2 regions of the Jeotgalicoccus huakuii genome follow, and region 1 is predicted to be linked to the other one. Evidence: riboswitches for the same ligand, from Rfam matches in the RefSeq annotation. Region 1 holds a riboswitch; the other holds the start of a gene.
The links. A riboswitch is a leader RNA that binds a small molecule or an ion and turns the genes downstream of it on or off. The one in region 1 is predicted to bind lysine.
Positions count from the first base shown of each region.

Region 1 (4,943 bases):
TAATGTATGTACACATATTGCGGATTTAGACTTTGGTAAGATTAAAGTTTATGTTGGAAACTACGATTTCTGGTATCAATCTAGTCAGATGGCTCTACAAATGGCCCAAGACCAAAATAAGAAAAAAGAAGAAAAAATTAAAGAACTGAAAGACTTCGTTGCTAGGTTCTCAGCCAACGCTTCTAAATCTAAGCAGGCAACGAGTCGTAAGAAAATGCTTGATAAGATTGAACTTGAAGATATTCAACCTTCATCTCGTCGCTATCCATTTGTTAACTTTACTGCAGGTAGAGAAATCGGTAATGAGCTCTTACAAGTTACTGGACTATCCTACTCTATTGACGGAGAAAAAGTACTTGATAATCTATCGTTTACTTTAGCACCTTATAGTAAAGTCATTTTAACAGGTGGATCAGAATTACAAAGAACGACCCTACTCCGAATTTTAGCTGGTGAAATTGAAGCAGATGAAGGCGAAGTTCGCTGGGGTGTCACAACATCACAATCTTACTTCCCTAAAGATAATAGCGAATACTTTGAAGGTGTCGACTTAAGTCTTGTTGAATGGTTACGTCAGTATGCACCACCAGAAGAACAGACTGAAACATTCTTAAGAGGCTTCCTAGGTCGTATGCTCTTTTCTGGTGAAGAAGCGAAGAAAAAAGCGAGCGTATTATCAGGGGGAGAGAAGGTACGCGCCATGCTCAGTAAGATGATGTTATCTCAAGCGAACGTCATTCTACTTGATGAGCCAACAAACCACTTGGACCTAGAAAGTATTACTGCTGTCAACGATGGCTTGAAGAAATTTAAAGGTTCTATGATCTTTACATCACACGACTTAGAGTTCATCAATACAATTTCAAACACAGTCTTAGACATCTCTGACAACAAGGCAATCGTTAAGGAAATTGGTTATGAAGATTACCTTATAGAAAAAGGAATTATCAAGAAATAAGAACTTTCTGTTTACTTTGAATATTACCTTATGTATAATGACATCTAACGACAAAAAACTAAATATTATTAAGATGAGGCGCATCAATCATGAGTACTCATATACTTAACTTCTGCGAAAGTGTATATGATTAAAGGGTGAGATGCCGAAATGAATGGTAGAAACGCAGCTACCACTCGTTGGATTCGTAGGTTAAGAGCTAAGGATTTGTCATTATTTTCACGGATAATGGAGTGCATCACTTGTATATAAATTTTAAACAAGTCTGGTCACCCAGGCTTGTTTTTTTATTTACATTTTTGAATGTACTTAGAAAACTAGGAGGCATGTTATGAAATTAGCAGTAGTTGGTGCAACAGGTGTTGTAGGTACAAAAATGTTAGAAATGATTGAGCAATATGAAATTCCTTTTGATGACTTGGTCTTATTTTCATCCAAGCGTTCAAGTGGTAAGGAAGTTGAGTTTAAAGGACAAACTTACATTGTCGAAGAATTAACGGAAGATAAAACAAAAGATGGCTTTGATTACGTCGTCATGAGTGCAGGGGGGCGGGCGAGTGAAAAGTTCGCCCCACTCTTTGAAGACAATGGCGCAATCATTATCGATAACTCAAGTTTTTGGAGAATGAAGGATGATATCGACCTCATCGTTCCAGAAATCAATGAGCCTAGATTAAATAGAAAGATTATAGCGAATCCGAACTGTTCAACAATTCAATCTGTGATTGCCTTACAACCGCTCTACGATAACTTTGGTATCAAGCGTGTCCATTACGCAACTTACCAGTCGGTATCTGGTTCAGGTGCAGGTGGTATTAGGGATTTAGAAGAAGGTGCCAAAGGTGAAGCACCGACAACATATCCGAAACCCATTTATAATAATGTGATTCCTCAAATTGACGTCTTTTTAGAAGATGGTTATACAAAAGAAGAAGTCAAAATGATTGATGAAACGAAAAAGATTCTTGGAAATGATGATATTCAGGTCACTGCAACTTGTGTGAGAGTACCAGTAATTTCGAGTCATAGTGTTCAGATCAATGTCACACTAGATAAAAGAGCAACAGAAGAAGAAGTTAGGGAAGCTTTTAGAAACGTACCACACATTGTCTTGATGGATGATCCTAAAAATGGTGTCTACCCTACACCTTTTGAAGCATCTCATCAAAATGAGATTTACGTCGGTCGTATTAGAAAAGACCCTACACTCGAGAACACCTTCCACGTATGGTGTGTCGGAGACAACTTACTTAAAGGTGCCGCACAAAACACAGTTCAAATTCTTAAAACGCTAATCGATAATAAATAAGGAGCGGATATATATGACCCATATTTTTGAAGGTATTGGTGTCGCAATGACCACCCCATTTTCGAATAATCAAGTGGATTACGAAGCATATAAAAATCATATTGAATTTTTAATAGAGAACAACGCACAAAGCTTAATTATCAATGGCACAACTGGAGAATCCCCTACCCTTGCAGATGATGAAATCAAAGGACTGTTAAAAACAGCGATTGAAACAGTGAATGGTCGTGTTCCAGTGATTGCTGGGACCGGAACAAACTCTACAGAGCGCTCAATTGCCCTATCGAAATATGCTGAAGAAGCGGGTGCTGACGCAGTCATGTTAATTACGCCTTATTACAATAAGAGTAATCAACGCGGTTTAGTCGCACACTTCACAACGATTGCAGATGCCATTAACATTCCGATTGTCTTATATAATGTGCCGTCCAGAACGAACTTATCAATTGAACCTGAGACGGTACTAGAACTCAGCCAACACAGAAATATTGTCGCTTTAAAAGATGCTGTTGGTGACTTAAACTACACAATCAACGTCTTAAACTTAGTCGATGAAAACTTTGCCCTTTACAGTGGCAACGATGATAATTTCACAGACTTTACAGATCTTGGCGGTAAAGGTTTAATTTCAGTAGTCGGTAATGTGATTCCAAAAGAATTACAAGATGTCTACGAGCGTCAAACTAATAATGACCGTGAGACTGCAAGAGCACGTTTTAAAGATTTAATGCCGGTCATCAATGCAGTACAAATAGACGTCAACCCAATCCCAGTTAAAGCACTCACAGCAGAACTTGGTTTTGGTCAATATGAATTAAGACTTCCACTCCTACCATTAGATGAAGCAGTTAGACAGACTGTTGTTGAAGTTTATCAAAGTTATAAAGAAGGTGTCAGAGTATGAAGATACTCTTGATTGGTTACGGGACGATGAATCAAATTGTTAGTCGTCTCGCTAAGGAAAAGGGACATGAGATTATCGGTGTGATTTCATCATCGACAGATGCCTACCCAAATTTTACGACTATTGATGAAGCAGGTGCAGATGTTGCAATTGATTTTTCAAATCCTGAAAGATTGATTCCTTTGATTTCAGAAGATTTTAAAACACCACTCGTCGTTGCAACGACAGGATCTAAAGAAGAGATTGTTAGCTTACTGGAAAAGAGAGCTGAATCGTCTCCTGTGTTCTTTAGTGCCAATATGAGTTATGGTGTAAATGTCTTAAATAATTTACTTAAAAAAGCCTTAAGTGAATTGAAAGACTATGACCTAGAATTAATTGAGCGTCACCATAATAAAAAAGTTGACGCCCCGAGTGGTACTTTAGTTAAACTGTTAGATACAGCACTTGAAGAAAGACCAGGAAGCTATCCAGTTTACGATCGATCCAGTGCTACAACACCACGCAGTAAAGAAGAGATTGGTGTAAGTGCCATTCGAGGTGGGACGATTGTCGGTACCCATGACGCAATATTTGCAGGTCATGATGAGGTTATTGAACTGAGACACACCGCCCAGTCAAAAGATATCTTTGCAAACGGTGCAATAAAGGCAGCAGAGGCTTTGATTCATAAAGAAAATGGATTTTATAACTACAACAATTTATTTTAAGGAGAAATTTACACATGGAGAAATTTACAGCAGAAGAACTTATTAATTACATTTCAGAGGCAGAAAAAGAAACACCTTTAAAGATATATATCAATGGAGATTTTTCTGATGTCACTTTTGATGCGTCATTTAAAGTATTTGGTACGAATGAATCTAAAACGATTTTTGCCGACTCAAAAGATTGGCAAGCCTTTTACCCTTCAATTGAAGACAAGGTAACTGATATTGTCGTAGAACAAGATCGTCGTAACTCAGCCATTCCACTCATGGACCTTACTAATACAAATGCACGTATTGAACCCGGTGCTTTCATTCGTGAACATGCAGTTATCGAAGATGGTGCGGTAGTCATGATGGGTGCTTCTATTAATATTGGTGCCATCGTTGGTGAAGGTACTATGATTGATATGAACGCTGTTTTAGGTGGCCGTGCGACGACAGGTAAAAATGTTCACGTCGGTGCTGGAGCAGTACTTGCTGGGGTGATTGAACCGCCAAGTGCCTCACCTGTTGTTATTGAAGACGATGTATTAATCGGTGCGAACGCTGTAATTTTAGAAGGTGTTACAGTCGGACAAGGCTCAATTGTTGCAGCTGGTGCAATCGTGACTGAAGATGTACCTGCAGGTTCGGTTGTTGCAGGCACACCGGCAAAAGTCATCAAACAAGCAAGTGAAGTGACTGACTCTAAAAAAGAAATCGTTCAAGCACTGAGAAAGTTGAAATAAGATGACTAGTGCAACAAATGAAGAATTAGAATTCGTTATTAAACATAGAAGACATTTACATCAACACCCTGAGCTAAGTATGGAAGAATTCGAGACGACTGAATATATTATCAGTGTGCTTGAGGCACTTGATGTGCCCTACTACCGTGTGCTAGAAACGGGTGTGATTGTTGAATTAAAAGGAAATAGTGATAAGATTCTTGGCTTTAGAGCTGATATTGATGCCCTACCGATTCAAGAAGTGAATGACGTAGAGTATAAGAGTCAAGTAGATAATGTAATGCATGCGTGTGGCCATGATGGCCACACGACTGCCCTCTTACTCTTTATAAAG
Region 1 is NZ_JAVIYN010000010.1:1,918-6,860, forward strand. It holds gene V6E76_RS06415 (ATP-binding cassette domain-containing protein) at 1-958, shown strand, start outside; lysine riboswitch at 1,024-1,205, shown strand; gene V6E76_RS06420 (aspartate-semialdehyde dehydrogenase) at 1,290-2,267, shown strand; gene dapA (4-hydroxy-tetrahydrodipicolinate synthase) at 2,281-3,171, shown strand; gene dapB (4-hydroxy-tetrahydrodipicolinate reductase) at 3,168-3,881, shown strand; gene dapD (2,3,4,5-tetrahydropyridine-2,6-dicarboxylate N-acetyltransferase) at 3,896-4,609, shown strand; gene V6E76_RS06440 (M20 metallopeptidase family protein) at 4,611-4,943, shown strand, end outside.

Region 2 (4,943 bases), on a different contig from region 1:
AGAAGCTAAGGTTTACACCTCCGCTTCTTCACCATTTTCTTCATTCTGTGTCTTCAATTCTGCCTTAGTTACTTTTCTTAAAATAAAGTAAGCACATCCAAAGTTGCAGTATTCATTTAAATATTCTTGGATTGTGTCTGCTCTTTTATCCGGCTCTATTTTACGTTTAGAAGATCGATAAAAACCAGCAAGCCTTAATTTTTCATAACCAATATCGCCGACGATATAGTCATATTTATTTAGTAGTTCACTATACTTTTCAACAAAGACCTCTTCATCAAATGCATCGCGGTAATTTTCCACGAGTTCAAAGTTCATATGACCAATGGTAATCACATTGACACATCCTTTACCTATAATAACTCTATTTTACCACAGTTATTTCTTATGTGGTTTCTTTAGATACAGGTCTGTAGATGAATTTTACAACAATAAATACGACGATTAAACATGCAAGTAAACTTAGTAGTGCTAGACCAACACTAAGTGTTGTCCCGAGTACAACAAAGGCAACTAGCCCGATAACAGCTGATAAAATGGCATAAGGTAACTGGGTCATTACGTGAACGATATAGTCCGCCCCGGAGCCAGTTGCTGATAGAATTGTCGTATCAGAAATTGGTGAACAGTGATCACCAAATACCGCACCAGCTAGTACAGCTGCAATTGATGGTAATAATAAATCAGTTGCATTTAATGAAATCATAATTTCGCCTGCAATTGGAATTAATATACCAAATGAACCCCAGCTTGTTCCCGTTGCCATAGCCATAATACATGCAACAATAAAAATGACGGCAGGAACAAGTGAAACGGGCAGGTTAGAACTTTCAACCATACCTCCGAGCACATCACCTGTTCCGAGTTCAGTAATTAAACCACCAATCATCCAAGCGAAAGTTAAGACTAACATTGCTGGAAACATTGCAAGGAACCCTGTTTTAATTCCTAAAAGTACTTGTTTAGATCCAAAGTTATCATCGTTCTTTGTATGTCCAATATAGTAAACTAGAGCTAAAGCTAGCCCTACAAGACCACCAATTACTAATGAGTGGGTAATCATCATATTCTCCAACATATCGATTAAGGTCCAAGAACCGGCCGCAATCCCCCCAGAGATGAACATGCTTGCAATAACAGTTATTGCTAAACCGATGATTGGTACTGTTAATGCTTTAGCACTGGAGCCTTCATGAACTGGGAGGTCGTCTTCTTCAGTTGCCATATCAGGTACCTTATCCCTTAAAATACCTTCGTTAATGGCTAAGTCTTCTTGTTTTCTCATCGGACCAATATCGAACTTAAAAATAATAACGAAAAGCATAATTGCCATTGCAGCAATGACATAGAAGTTCATTGGCACCATATACATAAAGCTTTGGAAAGGAGAAATATGTTCTAGACCAGCACTGACTAACAATGGAGCTGTCATACCCATAATACCCGCACCCCAACTTGAAATTGGAACCATTATAGATACTGGAGAAGCTGTTGTATCAACCAAGTATGCAAGCTTTGCTCTAGAAATTTTAAATTTGTCCGTGATGGGTTTGGCAACTTGACCAACAATTAAAGAACTAAAGTAATCATCTATAAAAATAATAACGCCTAAAAGTCCGGTAATAAGACCCGCTCCACGTCTAGTTTTAACTTTCGTTAAGGCCCATTCCGTAAAGGCTTTTGCACCGCCTGACATGTTCATAAATGCAGTCATAATACCAAGTAATGTTAAAAAGATTAAGATGAAGGCGTTCCATGTGTTTAAACCACCATCTTCAATAAATATTGCTAAAAATGAGTCGATTAAAATTTGGAAGAACTCACCAAAGTGCCCACCAGCAATAACGAAAGCAGCAGTCACAATTCCGGCACCTAAACTGATACTGACTTTTCTAGTTATAATAACTAAGATCAGTGTGAGTAAAGGTGGGACCAAGGGCATGTATTCCCAACTTAAAAAAGATTCCATATGTATTTCCTCCTAAAAATTTCAAATAAAAAAAACCATAAACACGCTATTATGTACGCATTTATGATTCCAATGTACTGTAGCGCATCATATAACTGACAGTCCTTAGTCTCTTAAACTAAGACCCAGAATAAGTACCCGCCGGTCTTATTCTTCGGCGTCTTTCCCTTTCGATATTCCTAATCGCATGCCTGCTAGAATATTTACTGATAAAAAACGCAACCTCTACTTTTTTTATTCAATTGTTTTTCATTATAACACAAGCTTTTATAAATGACTATAAGCATTTTAAATAGTTCTTGATAATGTCGCGGAGTAAATCTGGCATCATATAATCTTTTTTTGAATATCTAAACTGTGGGAAAATACGACCAAATGTATACATATCTAAAGTACCAAGTGAATATGTACGTCCATCATCAATTAATTCATTGCCGATGTAATACTCTCTCTCAGATTGAACGTACGATATATTATCCATGACAAAGGCACCAAATATATCACCTCTAAAACCGAGGCCCCTGACAATCTCATCCTTATACTCATGACGATTTGCTTCTGTAAAAACTTCTTTCATTTCTCGTCCTGTCAACTCGATTTTCACAGCATTAATCGCGTGTGGTAATACTTTGTGTAAAGCATACTCTGTCAATTCTCCACCTTCAAACGGACTCGCCACTAGACCAGTATGAATAAGACCTACATCACTGTCTGTAAAATCTCGTATCATATAAGCTAGTAAGGATGCAAAACGAGAGGCAGAATACAGTCGTCTTTCAATCGGATAGGCGTCACTTTTAATCACTGTATTACTCAGCATTTCTTTACCGAGTTGATAATAATTGTTTTCTTTAGGTGCAAGGAAGTCGGCCTCAATCAATTTTGCATTTTTACCGATCAATTTTTTACCTTGAAAGTTCAAGGTCACTTCTCCAATATACTCACCGTATCGACCAGCGGCAGCTAAGAGTACGCCATTAATGCGCTCGCCATAATCAAAGTGGTGATGTGTGTGTGAAGATAAAATCAAATCAATCTCTGGAAAGCGGTTCGCTAAATTTTCATCATCATACATACCAAGATGGCTTAGCATAACAATGACATCCACCTTACCCCGAAGTTCAGCTAAATATTTTTCAACCCATGAGAATGCATCTGCAACTTCCCAGTCTAAGGCTAAGTAAAATGGGGTAAATTCAACAGTCGCCGCTATAAAACCAATCTTAACACCCTTCACTTCCTTAATAGTGTAGGGTTTAAAAAATGGATTATCCGCACCAACCTCTCTTAAGTTTGTACAAATAACATCAAAGTTCGCATCATCATAAAGGTGTTTCAATTGATCTTTTGTAAGGGTAATACCTTCATTATTCCCTATCGTCGCAACATCGCATGTCGCTTCGTTTAATAGTTCAATATTTCCTTTACCGAGCGTTGCCTCAGTGTATGGATGTGAGCGGTCAACATGATCACCAATGTCCACATATACCATGTTATCTCTGTATTGGTGTCTTTTATCGTTAAGAAAACTAGTAAATTTCACATAGTTATCTAACGCACTGTGAATATCATTTGTGTGATAAATCTTCACTTCCATACTATACACTCCTTAGAAAAAAGTTTGAGAAATTAAATATATACCCAGTAGGAATAGAACAGAACGTAAGATGATAACGAGACTGTTTGAGTTGAATTTCTGATTAATCTTAACACCTATATTCGCACCTAAAATAGCAGCAGGCACAAGTAAGAGTATATACATAAAGACGACATTCCCTTGTAGTATATGACCTGAGGCAGAGGATAAGCCAGAAAAGAAGACCATCATCATACTTGTACCAATGGCAATAGTCGGTGGCATACGAAAGACCATCAACATGAGCGGCGTCATCAGTACGCCACCACCAATACCGAAGAGCCCCGTTACAAAACCAACTAGAAACGTAATTGCAATAGCCAGATACGGTGGGAAACCATAGTGATAGACATTCCCCATATTGTCTCTATGAGGCTTCATATATTTAGGATTTTGAAATATTTTTAATGGTTTAATCTTGTTTCTAACGACCAACAAAATAGAAACAAAAATTAGGAAGACACCAAAGTATAAATTGAAACTATCCACTGTAAAAAGACTACTCGCATAAGAACCTGTGAAGGCTCCAGGAATTAGTCCGATTAAAAATAGCGTACCATTTTGTCTATCAACTTGATTGTTTTTTGCATACGACCACATCGCACTTAAGCCTGTGAAAATTAATAGCATACTAGATGTACCGACAGCTGTTTGAGGTGTTATCGAAGGTAAGAGCCCTAAAGATAGTCCGAAATACATTAGTGCAGGCACAACAATAACACCCCCGCCAATACCGACGAGTGATCCTAAAATAGAAGAGAGTAACCCGATTAACATCAGTATAATGACAACTGTAATCATGTCGTCCAGCCCCTTAGAATAGTTTCAATTGTTTAGGAAATAGCCCGCTATATTCAATATCCATTAAATCTATAAAAGTCTTGGCATTTCCTGCAGCATGGCCACCGGAATTATTATTAAAGACGATATATATATGTTTCGTTTTATGTTTTAGAATATCCACTTGTCTTTTCAACCAAGCGAGCTCATCTTTGTTATAATCATATAGATAACGTACCTCACGCCACTCATCAGAAGTTCGATTTTGCTGGGTCCAACCATGTACGTTACGACCATGTAGTCTAATAAAGGCAATATCATCAGTGACTCTGTTAACAAATGGTATTGACCCGATACCAGCATTGGGTTCGTCACAAATACTGTGAATCAATTCTGAGTCATGTAAAAAACTAAGCGTTTCTTCTTTATACTCATCTTGAAACCATGTTTGGTTACGAAATTCTACTGCAATTTTGTATGGTTTTAATAATTCTGTTGCAAATTTTACATATCTTATATTTTTACTTGTACAATCAAACCACGGTGGAAATTGTAGTA
Region 2 is NZ_JAVIYN010000005.1:56,660-61,602, forward strand. It holds gene V6E76_RS03890 (YutD family protein) at 13-318, opposite strand; gene V6E76_RS03895 (Na+/H+ antiporter NhaC family protein) at 386-1,969, opposite strand; lysine riboswitch at 2,042-2,205, opposite strand; gene V6E76_RS03900 (bifunctional metallophosphatase/5'-nucleotidase) at 2,247-3,566, opposite strand; gene V6E76_RS03905 (sulfite exporter TauE/SafE family protein) at 3,579-4,406, opposite strand; gene V6E76_RS03910 (DUF72 domain-containing protein) at 4,420-4,943, opposite strand, start outside.
Region 2: another riboswitch for lysine. It lies ahead of V6E76_RS03895 (Na+/H+ antiporter NhaC family protein); the one in region 1 lies ahead of V6E76_RS06420 (aspartate-semialdehyde dehydrogenase).